2 regions of the Kitasatospora sp. NPDC054795 genome follow, and region 2 is predicted to be linked to the other one. Evidence: riboswitches for the same ligand, from Rfam matches in the RefSeq annotation. Region 2 holds a riboswitch; the other holds the start of a gene.
What was found. A riboswitch is a leader RNA that binds a small molecule or an ion and turns the genes downstream of it on or off. The one in region 2 is predicted to bind glycine.
Positions count from the first base shown of each region.

Region 1: it holds a riboswitch for glycine, as region 2 does, so the genes downstream of both, gcvP (aminomethyl-transferring glycine dehydrogenase) here and gcvT (glycine cleavage system aminomethyltransferase GcvT) in region 2, are expected to answer to the same signal.

Region 1 covers NZ_JBSHAP010000080.1:24,610-31,308, forward strand. The annotation lists gene gcvP (aminomethyl-transferring glycine dehydrogenase) at 1-1,225, opposite strand, end outside; glycine riboswitch at 1,329-1,461, opposite strand; glycine riboswitch at 1,463-1,566, opposite strand; gene ACWGJO_RS26330 (PRC and DUF2382 domain-containing protein) at 1,793-3,013, shown strand; gene ACWGJO_RS26335 (MFS transporter) at 3,203-4,699, shown strand; gene ACWGJO_RS26340 (DNA polymerase IV) at 4,841-6,256, opposite strand; gene ACWGJO_RS26345 (SanA/YdcF family protein) at 6,323-6,699, opposite strand, start outside.
Region 2 covers NZ_JBSHAP010000004.1:133,946-140,644, reverse strand. The annotation lists gene ACWGJO_RS02830 (enhanced serine sensitivity protein SseB C-terminal domain-containing protein) at 392-1,324, opposite strand; gene ACWGJO_RS02825 (enhanced serine sensitivity protein SseB) at 1,442-2,245, opposite strand; glycine riboswitch at 2,526-2,627, shown strand; gene gcvT (glycine cleavage system aminomethyltransferase GcvT) at 2,856-3,977, shown strand; gene gcvH (glycine cleavage system protein GcvH) at 4,078-4,458, shown strand; gene glyA (serine hydroxymethyltransferase) at 4,539-5,807, shown strand; gene ACWGJO_RS02805 (L-serine ammonia-lyase) at 5,970-6,699, shown strand, end outside.

The sequences.
Region 1 (6,699 bases), on a different contig from region 2:
CGACGGCGGTGACGGTGTCGAAGAACTCGCCGTGCAGCAGCTCGACGCCGCCGGCCCGCAGGCCCTCGGCGAGGGCGGCGGCGTAGCGGTGGGTGCGGCGGGCGATGTCGGCCAGGCCGTCGGGGCCGTGGTAGACGGCGTACATCGAGGCCATCACGGCGAGCAGCACCTGGGCGGTGCAGATGTTGCTGGTGGCCTTCTCGCGGCGGATGTGCTGCTCGCGGGTCTGCAGCGCCAGGCGGTAGGCGCGGTTGCCGTCGACGTCGACGGAGACGCCGACCAGGCGGCCGGGCAGCGAGCGGGCGTACTCGGCGCGCACCGACAGGTAGCCGGCGTGCGGGCCGCCGAAGCCCATCGGCACGCCGAAGCGCTGCGAGGTGCCGCAGGCGATGTCGGCGCCCAGCGAGCCCGGGGACTTGAGCAGGGTCAGCGCGAGCAGGTCGGCGGCGACGGCGACGATCGCGCCCAGGCCGTGCGCCTGCTCGATCACCGGGGTGAGGTCGCGGACCACGCCGGTGGCACCCGGGTACTGGAGCAGCACGCCGAAGACGCCGCGCTCGGCGATCTCGGCCGGGATGCCCTCGGACAGGTCGGCGACGACGACCTCGACGCCGGTCGGCACGGCGCGGGTGTTGATCACCGCGACGGTCTGCGGCAGGGTCTCGGCGTCGACCAGGAAGACGCCGCCCTTGACCTTGGTGACGCGGCGGGCCAGCGCCATCGCCTCGGCGGCCGCGGTGCCCTCGTCCAGCAGGGAGGAGCCGGAGGTCGGCAGGCCGGTCAGGTCGGAGACCAGGGTCTGGAAGTTCAGCAGCGCCTCAAGGCGCCCCTGCGAGATCTCCGGCTGGTACGGGGTGTAGGCGGTGTACCAGGCCGGGTTCTCCATGACGTTGCGCAGGATCACCGGCGGGGTGAAGGTGCCGTAGTAGCCCAGGCCGATCATCGGCTGGAGCACCTGGTTGCGGCCGGCCAGCTCGCGCAGTTCGGCGAGGACCTGGGCCTCGGACCGGCCCGTGGGCAGGTCCAGGGCGGTGATGGAGCGGATCGCCTCGGGCACCGCGGTCCCGGCGAGCTCGTCCAGCGAGCCGTAGCCGACGGACGCCAGCATCTTCTCCTGCGCGGCGGCGTCGGGGCCGATGTGGCGGTTCTCGAAGGGGCTGGCCAGCTCAAGCTCGGTGAGGGTCGAGGCGCCGGTGGGGCGTCCCGCGTTCGGCTGGGCGTTCATGGTGGTCGAGGCCTCCTGGTCACGGACCGGCGGGGGTACGCACGCCGGCCGGCCCCACCGCTGCGGGCAGCGGACGAGCCTGGGCGCGCGGACCCAACAGGCCTCCCCCTCTGTCATCGGGACCTGAGAGCTTCACCCGCACGGAGCACTGTGGGCGCTCCGCCGGCTTGCACCGTCGGTGAGGGTGGTGATCGCCGGCTTCCGTGCCGACGCTCCTGCCCTGCTTTCCAGAGTGACCTACCCCACACGGTACGGATGCCTGAGAGATTCCGGGGAGGAGTTGCTCCTTCGGCGCTCCGACCAGCGGTTTTCGTGATCGGAGACTCTCCCGAGCGGGCTCTGCGGTCGCCGCCCAGGGTACCAGCGGGAGGCCCCCCGATCACGGGTGTGTCTGGTCACTGGAGGTCTACGCGCGTCCCCCGGACGGTCCAGTGCCAACCCCGTACGGCGCACGCGGGGTCGCGATCGTCCGATTCATGGCTTTTGGTGTGAAGTGGCGGACGGAATCGGGTGCTCCGGCCGCCTTCCTGCGGGAGTTCCGCAGGTTCAGCGCGCGGGAGGAAAGAAGTGCAGACGGACATCGACCCCCGGGACCTCATCGGCCACAAAGCCGTCGACCGCAACGGAGACAAGATCGGCACGGTCGACGAGGTCTACCTGGACGACGCCACCGGCCGGCCCGGGTGGGCCGCGGTCCGGACCGGCATCTTCGGCCGGGACGCCTTCGTCCCGCTGACCACGAGCGAGTTCGCCGGCGACGAGCTCCGGGTGCCGTACGACAAGTCGCTGGTGAAGGAGTCGCCGGACTTCGGCGTCGGCCAGCACCTGTCCCCCGCCCAGGAGCTCCAGCTCTACCGCTACTACGGCCTCGACACCCCGATGGACAGCCGCCCGAACGGCGAGAACGGGAGCCGGCCCAGGCAGCCCGACCTCGACTTCGGCACCACGGCGGCGGCCGCCGCCACGACGACCGCGGCGGCCCCGGCCAAGTCGCTCACCTTCCACACCCCCGAGCGGTCACCCGAGCGGTCGCCCGAGCACTCCCCCGAGCCCGCACCGGCCAGGCCCCCCGTTGCCGCAGCCCCCGTTGCCGCCGACACCACCAGGACCGCCCCGGAGGCCGACATGCGGACCCTCAGCACCCCCGCGGCCCCCATGGCCCCCCCGCCGGCCGGGCCCGGCTTCGCCGCACCCGCCGCCGCCGCCGCCCCCGCCGCCCCCGTCGTGGAGCCGAAGCCGCAGCCCGCCGCCACGCCCGTCCCCACGCGAGCCCCGGTGGCCACCGCGGCCGCGACCGTCACCGCCGCCGCGAACGCCGACGCCTCCTCGTCCGCCCCCAGCAGCCCGGTCGAGATCACCTGCCGGGAGGAGCGACTGGAGATCACCACCGAGTGGCACACCCTCGGCACCGCGAAGCTGCGCAAGTACGTGACGACCGAACAGGTGGAGCGCCGCATCCCGGTGGTCCGCGAGCGCGTCCGGGTCGAGCGGACGCCGATCAGCGACGCCGAACGCGCCACGCTCACCGAGAAGGAGATCTCCGAGGCCGTCGAGGAGGTGACCCTCCGCGAGGAACGCGCGGTGGTGCGCAAGTACCTCGCCCCCGTCGAGCGGGTCCGCCTGATCGTCGAGCGGTACACGACCGAGGAGGTGGTCCGGGAGGAACTCCGCCGCGAGAACGTCGAGGTCCACGACGCCACCGCCTCGCCCTCCACCGCGTCCCCCGGCGTGGCCCGTGACATGGCCCACGAGGCGCCCCGCCCGGCCGGCCTGCGGCCGGGCGTCTGACCGCGGGGGCAGCGCCCGCGAACAGGGCCCCGGACGGTGTCCGGGGGCCGGGTAGGGCGCCCCCAACACCCGAGTAGCCGTCCCCACCCGTTGGGTTTTGCAAAGCTTAACCGCTCGATATTTGACACTCTGAAGTATCTCCCTGCATGGTTGCTTCAGTTCATTCACTATGTACGGGAGGAAGCAACCGTGAGTGAGGCACCACAGCCCACCACCGCGGCCGAGAAGCAGAGCAGCGCCCGGGTCCTGCCGGCCCTCATCCTGGCGATGCTGTCGTTCAGCGTGGTGCAGACCGCGGTCGTCCCGATCCTGCCCTCGCTGGCCAAGGAACTGAGCGTCTCCGCCTCCAGCATCACCTGGCTGATGACCGCCAACCTGCTCTCCGCAGCCGTGCTGACTCCCCTCCTGGGCCGCTTCGGCGACCTCCGGGGCCGCAAGCCGATGCTGCTGATCTCGCTGGCCGGCCTGGTCGCCGGTTCGGCACTGGCGGTCAGCACCCACTCCTTCACCTGGCTGGTCGTCGCCCGTGTCCTCCAGGGCGCCGGCGGTGGCGTCCTGCCGCTGGCGATCAGCATCGTCCGGGACGAGCTGCCCAAGCGGAAGGTGACCGGCGGCGTCGCCGCCATCAGCGCCTCGATGGGCGTCGGCTCCGGCCTCGGCCTGGTCGCCACCGGCCTCCTGCTGGAGCACTGGGACTACAAGTCGATCTTCTGGATGGGCCTGGTCTTCGGCCTGATCGCGATCGCCCTGGTCGCCTTCCGCGTCCCGACCGACCCGGTCACCGACAAGGAGGGCGGCGCCGACCCGCTCGGCGCCCTCACCCTGGCCGGCTGGCTCTCCGCGCTGCTGGTCGCGGTCAGCCAGGGCAACCACTGGGGCTGGACCTCGAACAAGACGCTCGGCCTGTTCGCCGTCGCCGCCGTGGTCGCCCTGGTCTGGGGCATCATCGAGACCAAGGTCGCGCACCCGCTCGTGGACATGAAGATGATGGCCCGTCCGGCCGTCGCCTTCACCAACGTGGCCGGCCTGCTCATCGGCTTCGGCATGTACGGCTCCTTCATGGTCATCAGCAACTTCGCCCAGACCCCGGAGAAGCTGACCCACTACGGCTTCACCGCCAGCGTGCTGCACGCCGGCCTCCTGCTGCTGCCGTCCGCGATCGGCTCGATGGTCGCCGCCCCGGTCGGCGCCCTGCTGATCGCCCGTCGCGGCCCGCGTCTGCCGCTGGTCCTCGGTGGCGTCCTCGGAGCCGTCGCGATGGCCTACCTGGCCGTGCGCCACGGGCACGAGGGCGACATCTACACCGCCTCGGCGATCTTCGGTCTCGGCGTCGGCCTCGCCTTCGCCGCGATGCCGGCCTACATCAACGGCGCCGTCCCGGTCGAGCAGAGCGGCATCGCCAACGGCATGAACTCCGTGCTGCGCACGGTCGGTGGCGCGATCGGCACCGCCGTCATGGCCGCCATCCTGACCGGCGACACCATGAAGCTGCCGCCGCAGATCCCGCTCTCCCTGCCCACCCTGGACGCCTACAAGCACGCGTTCTGGACGGCAGCCGTGGTCTGCGCCGTCGCCGGCGTCGTCCCGTTCCTGATCCGCGGCGCCACCGCGGCCGCCACCGCGACGGTCGCCGGCGGTGCGGCCCAGCAGGACTCCAGCCCCGAGCTGGTCAAGACCGACGCCTGACAGGGCGTCCGGCCCCCGCGCTCAGGGACAGGGCGCGGGGCCCCGGCCTCCGTACGTCGCGAGGGCATCACGAACGTACGGGTCCGGCACGGTGATCGGCCCCACCCGGTACTCCCCCACCGGGTGGGGCCGCTTCGTGTTTCAGGCGCTCTCCGCCGGACCTCCGCCCTCGTCCGGCGCTCCGTCCGCCCCCTCGTCCCGGCGCAGCGGCAGCGGCCGGGAGGGTTCGAGCGCCGGGTCGTCCACCGCGAAGGTCCGCACCCGCCCACGCTCGCTCCACGGCGTCTCGAACCGTACGGTGACCCTCCCGACGCCGCTGCCCTGCACCCAGCCCGGTCCGTACTCCGCGTGCCGGACGTCCTGCCCGGGCATCCAGCGCCGCACCACGACGGCCTCCGGCTCCTCCGCGGCCTCCTCGGTCTCGGCCGCCGCCTCCGCGTGCTCCGCGGCCTCCTCCCGCAGCGCCTGGGCGAACAGGTCCTCCTGGGTGTAGTCGGCGAGTTGGGCGACGCCCACGCCGAGCAGCCGGACCCCGCCGGTGATGTCGACCTGCTCGGCCAGCCGGCGCGCGGTCGCGGTGATCACCGTCTCGTCGTCGGTGGGCCCGCCCAGCGTCTCCGAGCGGGTCAGCGTCGAGAAGTCGAACCGCCGGACCTTGAGCACCACCGTCCGGCCGGAGCGCCCGGCCGCCCGCAGCCGCCGCACACACCGCCCGGCCAGCGCCTCCACCTCGCGCAGCACCCGCTCCCGGTCGGCCAGGTCCACCTCGTAGGTGTCCTCCACCGACACGGACTTGGCGTCCTGGTCGGCGATCACCGGCCGTTCGTCCAGCCCCGTGGACATCTGGAAGATCCCCGCGCCGTGCGCCCGCCCGACCAGCTGCACCAGCTCCGCCTCCCCCGCCTCCGCGAGGTCGGCCACGGTGTTCAGCCCGGCCCGGCGCAGCACCTGCTCGGTGGCCGGCCCGATCCCGGGCAGCGCCCGCACCGGCATCGGGCCGAGCACGGCCCGCTCCTGCCCGGGCTCGACCATCACCAGCCCGTCCGGTTTGGCCTGCTCGGAGGCGATCTTGGCCATCAGCTTGGACCCGGCCGCCCCGACCGATCCGGTCAGCCCGGTCAGCCGCTGGATGTCCGCCCGCAGGTCCTCCGCCAGCGCCAGCACCAGCCGCTCGCCGGTCTCGTGGTCGGCCTCCAGCAGCGCCGGTCCGTACGGACCGGCCTCCAGGTCCACGAAGGCCTCGTCCAGGCTGAGCGGCTGCACCAGTGGGGAGAGCTGCCGCAGCAGCCCCATCACGATCTCGCTGTTCTGCCGGTAGGCCTCGAACCGCCCCGACAGGAAAGCGGCGTTGGGGCAGAGCCGGCGCGCCTGCGCCATCGGCATCGCCGAGTGCACCCCGAACCTGCGTGCCTCGTACGAGGCCGTGGAGACCACCCCGCGTCCGCCGAGCCCGCCGACGACCACCGGCTTGCCGCGCAGGCTCGGCTTGGCCGCCTGCTCCACCGCCGCGAAGAAGGCGTCCATGTCGAGGTGGATGATGCTCGGCAGAGATCGCACCCGCCGATCATCGCGTACGGGTCCGACAGTGCGTGCGAACCCGGCCGGACGGCCCGCGCTTGGGGGCTACCGCTTCGCCGCCTCCGCCAGCGCCTTCGGGATGCCGTCCTCCTGGGGCCCCAGGAACAGCGGGTCCGGCCGCAGCCAGGCGTTGGCCGCCGCCTTGCCCGCCCCGGCGACCTCCCGCAGCCCGCCGTACAGCCAGGTCGCGTCGTGCAGTTCCGGCACGCCGACGGCGTAGGAGCGGATGCCCGCCGCCTCGCACAGGGCCAGCGCGCGGCGGACGTGGAAGTCCTGGCTGACCAGCACCGCGTGGTCCACCCCGAAGATCCGGCGCGCCCGGGTGCAGGAGTCCCAGGTGTCGAAGCCCGCGTAGTCGCGGACCACCCGGTCCCCGGGCACCCCGTGCTCGGTCAGGTAGGTGTACATCGCGTCGGGCTCGT
Region 2 (6,699 bases):
CTTCGGCGGTGCGGCTGCGGACGTGCGGAGGTGCTTAGGAGGAGCGGGTGTTGACGGCAGTGCGTCGTGCACAGGCACTGCCACCACGCGGGATGGGCGTCGCGTGGGCGGACTGTCGGCGTGCGCGCTCGCCCTTGTGGGGTTCAAGCACGCGCGGTGCGTTGCGCAGAACTCTCTGCCATCCGAACTGGCTTGCGCCAGCCCTGCCAACCGACAGATGCCCAACTGTGATCTGCGTGCATGCACCTCCCCGGTCTTCGGCATATACCTCTTCACATGGCTGTAACTGCCATGTCAAGATGACCGGAGCACACATCCGGAAATTCGTCCGGAAAGCATCGAAGCCGACTTGATGGACAATCAAGTCGGCTTCGGGGAATGGGTTTTGGAATCAGCGCCCGGGGTAGCCGGGCCACGGCCGCTGCGGCGGCGGCGGCTGCTGCTGCCAGCCCTGCGCCGGCGGCTGGGTGCCGTAGCCGTAGCCCGGCATCGACTGCCCCGGGTACGGCGGCGGGGGCACCGGCGGGTACGGACCGGTCGGCGGGCGGCCCGCCTCCCGGTCGAAGAACGGCCGCGCGTTGGCGCGCATCCACAGCGCCACCGGGTCGTACTCGTCCGACATCGCCACCGTCGACACCGCGAGCCCCTCCGGGGCCACCGCGATCGCGCGCTGCATCAGCGCCCGCACCGCCTCCACCGCGGGCGGCGAACTCTCGTACAGGTCGAGGCCGATGGCCAGGTACGGCTCCCCCGCCGCGGGCTCCACCCAGGCCCGGCGCAGGGCCCGCACCGCGCGCACCTCGGCGGCCTGCCGCTCCAGCAACGCGAAGAACGGCTGGGCGTTCAGCTGCGGCTCGCTCAGCTTCAACGGCCCGGCCGGCAGCCGGTCCAGGCCCGCGGCGACCCGCCGCAGGTCCGCCCAGGGCACGCCGACGCCGCCACCGGGCGCGTGCGGGTTGAGCCACAGGCCCCAACGGGTGCGGTAGAGCGAGGCCGCGATCTCCCGGCCGGAGATGACCTCGTGGGCCCGCGCCCAGCCGGAGGCGGTCAGCTGCTCGGACGAGGTGACGGCCGGCGCGTAGCCGTGGCCGCTGATCTCCATGTTCCCGTACTGGGCGTCCGGGCTGCCCGGCGTGCCGTGCCACAGCAGCATCCAGACCTGGCCGTCCGCCAGCGCGTGCAGCAGCCGCTCGTACGCGTCGTAGCGCTCCGGCGCGACGTCGCGCAGGGCGCGCTCCAACGCGCCGGGATCAGCTCCCGGGCGCCCGGCCGGTGCCTGGCCCCAGGGCCCCGGCACACCGCCCGCTCCCGTTCCCGCACTCATGCGCCCACCTCGCCGCGCCTCTTTCCCTCAACCCGCCGGCCCGTCGGCCGTCTGCACGCACCCTATGGCGCTGCACCGGCCACCGCCACGGCGACGTGCCTTTGATACGAACCCCGCTCAGCCCCGCGAATAGAACGGCTGTACCCGGGTGAGCAGCCACTCGACCACCGGGTCGTCGGCGAGGTCGAGCAGTACGAGGTGGACGCCGCCGGGCAGCGGCGCGGTTCCCAGCGCTCGGCCGAGCGCGTCGTTCACCGCGGCCGGATCGGCCGGTACCGCCGGGTCCAGCTGGACGCCCACGAACATCACGGTCGGCTCGCCCTCGATGCTGGCCAGTGCCCTGCGGGCGGTCAACACTCCCGGCAGCGCCGACAGTTCGCCCCGGCAGGCGGCCAGGAAGTGCTCCGGGTCCTCGCCCGGCACCGGCTCGCGCAGCGCCACCCGGCCACCGGTCGGCGCCGTGGCGTCGTCGGCGGCCTCCCAGCGGTCCCCGCGCGGACCGCGGCGCAGTTCGGCGACCCCCTGCGGCGGCACCGGGATGCCCACGGCCGCGTCCGGGTTCACCGCGATGCCCACGCCCAGCGGCAGCCCGCGGGCGAACTCCCACACCGGCGCCACCGCGAAGGCCATCCCCGGCGCCTGCTGGAGGAACACCTCCTGCGAGGAGAACACCGGCACGTACGGATCGCCGCCCAGCTCGACGGTCGGCAGGTCCAGCGCCTGCCCCTGCGGATCGGCCCCGGCCGGCAGCGGCACCCACACCTGGCTGCGCGCCAGCACCTCGATCACCCTCGGCGTCGCGCCCGGGTCGCCCAGGGCCGCGGTCAGCACCTGCTCCAGCTCGTTGGCCGGCCAGGAACCGCCCGCCGGCGCCTCCTGCGGTCCGCCCCACCCCTGCTGCTGCTCCACCGGGTACCCCATGCGCCGCCGATCCCGCCCTCTGCCGCTCGGCCGCCCTCTGCTGCGCCGACGCGCAGCAGTCTAGGCCCCCGGGCCCTCCCCTTTAGGGCTCGTGTTCGGGTGCCCCGCGGGCCCCGGTCCCGGGTGCCGTCCCGGGCCCGCGTCCGGGTGCCGCGCGGGCCGGCGTCCGGATGGCGCGCGGTGTGACCGGGTCCCCTCTCCCCTCTCCGTCCCGGACGTGCCATGATGTGCCCGTCCGACGGCATGCGCCGCGGGCCCCCACAACTCCATACCGGCCGCTCGAACCCGCGCGGGAGAGCCCGGAGTGCCGTTCAGGTACAGCCGGCGCCGAAGGAGCAAGTCCTCCCCGGAATCTCTCAGGCACCCCTACCGCACGGGTTAGGCACATCTGGAAAGCGGCGCCCGGCCCTGTCGTGCGCCCACCCACGGTGCAAGCCGTCATGCTGTCCCCCAAGCTGGAAACAGCTGCGGGCGGCGGGCGGTGAAGCTCTCAGGTTCGACGACAGATGGGGAGACCCACGCCGCCGCATGCCCGCGCGCAGGGTCGGCCCCCACCGGGTCCGGTCCGGCGCGTGCACCCCTGAGTGCCCCGACCGAGGAGTTCCTGGCCATGTCGTCCCTCCGCCTGACCGCGCTCGACGCGCTGCACCGCGCCCTCGGCGCGACCATGACCGACTTCGCCGGCTGGGACATGCCGCTGCGCTACGGCAGCGAGCGCGAGGAGCACCTCGCGGTCCGCACCCAGGCCGGTCTGTTCGACCTCTCGCACATGGGCGAGATCACCGTCACCGGCCCGCAGGCGGGCGAGATGCTGGACCACGCGCTGGTCGGCTTCGTCTCCGCGTTGGGCGTGCTGCGCGCCCGCTACACCATGATCTGCGCCGAGGACGGCGGCATCCTGGACGACCTGATCGTCTACCGCCTGCGCGAGGACGCCTTCCTGGTCGTCGCCAACGCCTCCAACGCCCAGCTGGTCCTCGACGAGCTGATCGCCCGCGCCAAGGGCTTCGACGCCGTCGTCACCGACGACCGCGACACCTACGCGCTGATCGCCGTCCAGGGCCCGGAGGCCACCGGCATCCTGGCGAAGACCACCGACGCCGACCTGCCCGGCCTGAAGTACTACGCGATCCTCCCGGCCCGGGTGGCCGACCGCGACGTGCTGCTCGCCCGCACCGGCTACACCGGTGAGGACGGCTTCGAGATCTTCTGCCGGCCGGCCGACGCCGAGGCGGTCTGGCAGGCGCTGACCGCCGCGGGCGAGGGCCACGGCCTGATCCCGTGCGGCCTGTCCTGCCGCGACACGCTGCGCCTGGAGGCCGGCATGCCGCTGTACGGGCACGAGCTGTCCACCGACCTCACCCCGTTCGACGCCGGCCTGGGCCGGGTCGTCCGCTTCGACAAGACCACCAACGAGGGCGCCTTCATCGGCCGCAAGGCGCTGGAGCAGGCCGCCGCGGCGGCCGAGACCAACCCGCCGAAGGTGTTGGTCGGCCTGGTCTCCGAGGGCAAGCGGGTTCCGCGCGCCGAGTACACCGTGGTCTCCACCGAGGGCGAGCCGATCGGCCGGATCACCTCCGGCGCGCCGTCCCCGACCCTGGGCAAGCCGATCGCGATGGCCTACGTCGACGCCGCCCACGCCGCCCCCGGCAGCACCGTCGCGGTGGACGTGCGCGGCAAGCACGAGCCCGTCCAGGTCGTGGCGCTGCCGTTCTACAAGCGCGCCCGCTGAGCCTTCGCCGAGACCCCCGTTTTTCCGTTTGCGCACGTCGCGGCCGTCCGCGCGGCGGCCCGCTTCGTCGTACCCGCTTCCCATCCTGGAGAATGACGCCATGAGCAACCCCCAGCACCTGCAGTACACCAAGGAGCACGAGTGGCTGACCGCGGCCGCGGACGGTGTCTCCACGGTCGGCATCACGGAGCACGCCGCCACCGCCCTCGGTGACATCGTCTACGTGCAGCTGCCCGAGGTCGGCGACACCGTGACCGCCGGCGAGACCTGTGGCGAGCTGGAGTCCACCAAGTCGGTCAGCGACCTGTACTCCCCGGTGACCGGCGAGGTCACCGACATCAACCAGGACGTCATCGACGACCCGGCCTCCGTGAACGCGGACCCGTTCGGGAACGCCTGGCTGTTCAAGGTGCGCGTCGAGGCCACCGACGAGCTGCTCAGCGCCGACGAGTACGACGCGCTCATCAACCCCCAGGGCTGAGCCACCCGACGGGACGGGCCGCGCACGGCGGTCCGCCCCGCCCCGGCCCCTTTCCCTCCTCCTCCCGGGAAGACCACACCATGACGGTTCTCAACCAGTCCCTGCACGCCCTCGACCCGGAGATCGCCGCCGCGGTCGACGCCGAGCTGCACCGCCAGCAGACCACCCTGGAGATGATCGCCTCCGAGAACTTCGCCCCGGTGGCGGTCATGGAGGCCCAGGGCTCGGTGCTGACCAACAAGTACGCGGAGGGCTACCCCGGCCGCCGCTACTACGGCGGCTGCGAGCACGTCGACGTGGTCGAGCAGATCGCGATCGACCGCATCAAGGCACTGTTCGGCGCCGAGCACGCCAACGTCCAGCCGCACTCCGGCGCGCAGGCCAACGCCGCCGCGATGTTCGCGCTGATCCAGCCGGGTGACACCATCCTGGGCCTGAGCCTGGCCCACGGCGGTCACCTGACCCACGGCATGAAGATCAACTTCTCCGGCAAGCTCTACAACGTGGCCGCGTACCACGTGGACGAGAAGACCGGCCAGGTCGACATGGCCGAGGTCGAGCGCCTCGCCAAGGAGCACCAGCCGAAGCTGATCATCGCCGGCTGGTCGGCCTACCCGCGCCAGCTCGACTTCGCCGCGTTCCGCCGGATCGCCGACGAGGTCGGCGCGCTGCTCATGGTGGACATGGCGCACTTCGCCGGCCTGGTGGCCGCCGGGCTGCACCCGAACCCGGTGCCGTACGCGGACGTGGTCACCACCACCACCCACAAGACCCTGGGCGGCCCGCGCGGCGGCGTCATCCTGTCCAAGGCCGAGTACGCCAAGAAGATCAACTCCGCGGTCTTCCCCGGCCAGCAGGGCGGCCCGCTGGAGCACGTGATCGCCGGCAAGGCCGTCGCCTTCAAGGTCGCGGCCTCGGAGGAGTTCAAGGAGCGCCAGCAGCGCACCCTGGACGGCGCCCGCATCCTCGCCGAGCGCCTGCTCCAGGCCGATGTGGCCGAGGCCGGCGCCAGCGTGCTCTCCGGTGGCACCGACGTCCACCTGGTCCTGGTCGACCTGCGCAACAGCCAGCTCGACGGCCAGCAGGCCGAGGACCGTCTCCACGAGGTCGGCATCACCGTCAACCGCAACGCCATCCCGAACGACCCGCGCCCGCCGATGGTCACCTCGGGCCTGCGCATCGGCACCCCGGCCCTGGCCACCCGCGGCTTCCAGGCCGAGGACTTCCGCGAGGTCGCCGACATCATCGCCGAGGCGCTCAAGCCCGCCTTCGACGAGACCGTCGCCACCGCACTGAAGGCCCGGGTCAGCGCCCTGGCCGACAAGTACCCGCTGTACCCGAACCTCTGATCACTCCGGTGATCGTTCGGGCGGGGTGACCGGCCTCACCCCTCCGGCGTACCTGGCACCCCGGGGCACCGCGCACACTGGACAGTGCGCGCGGTGCCCCGTCCCGTGTCGGCCCCTCCCTGCCCGCAAGTCCTTCCACGAGACCAGACAAGGACGTCCCCCGTGGCCATCAGCGTCTTCGACCTCTTCTCCATCGGCATCGGCCCGTCGAGCTCCCACACCGTGGGCCCGATGCGCGCCGCCCGGATGTTCGCCCGCCGACTGCGCTCCGAAGGCCTCCTGGACGGGGTGACGGGGGTGCGCGCCGAGCTGTACGGCTCGCTCGGCGCCACCGGCCACGGCCACGGCACCCCGAAGGCCGTCCTGCTGGGCCTGGAGAACGCCTCGCCCCGCACCATCGACGTCGACCAGGCCGACAAGGACGTCGAGCGGATCATCGCCGAGAAGCGGATCAACCTGGTCGGCGAGCACACCATCGACTTCGACCCGGACACCCAGCTGGTCCTGCACCGCCGCCGCTCGCTGCCGTACCACGCCAACGGCATGACCCTGTGGGCGTACGCGGCGGACGGCTCAACCCTGCTGGAGAAGACCTACTACTCGGTCGGCGGCGGCTTCGTCGTGGACGAGGACGCGATCGGCGCGGACCGGGTCAAGCCCGACGACACCGCGCTGAAGTACCCCTTCCGCACCGGTGACGAGCTGCTGCGGCTCAGCCGGGAGACCGGCCTGTCGATCTCCGGCCTGATGCTGGAGAACGAGAAGGCCTGGCGCAGCGAGGAGGAGATCCGGACCGGTCTGCTGGAGATCTGGTCCGTGATGCAGGAGTGCGTGCGGGCCGGCATGTCCCGCGAGGGCATCCTGCCGGGCGGGCTGAAGGTCCGCCGCCGGG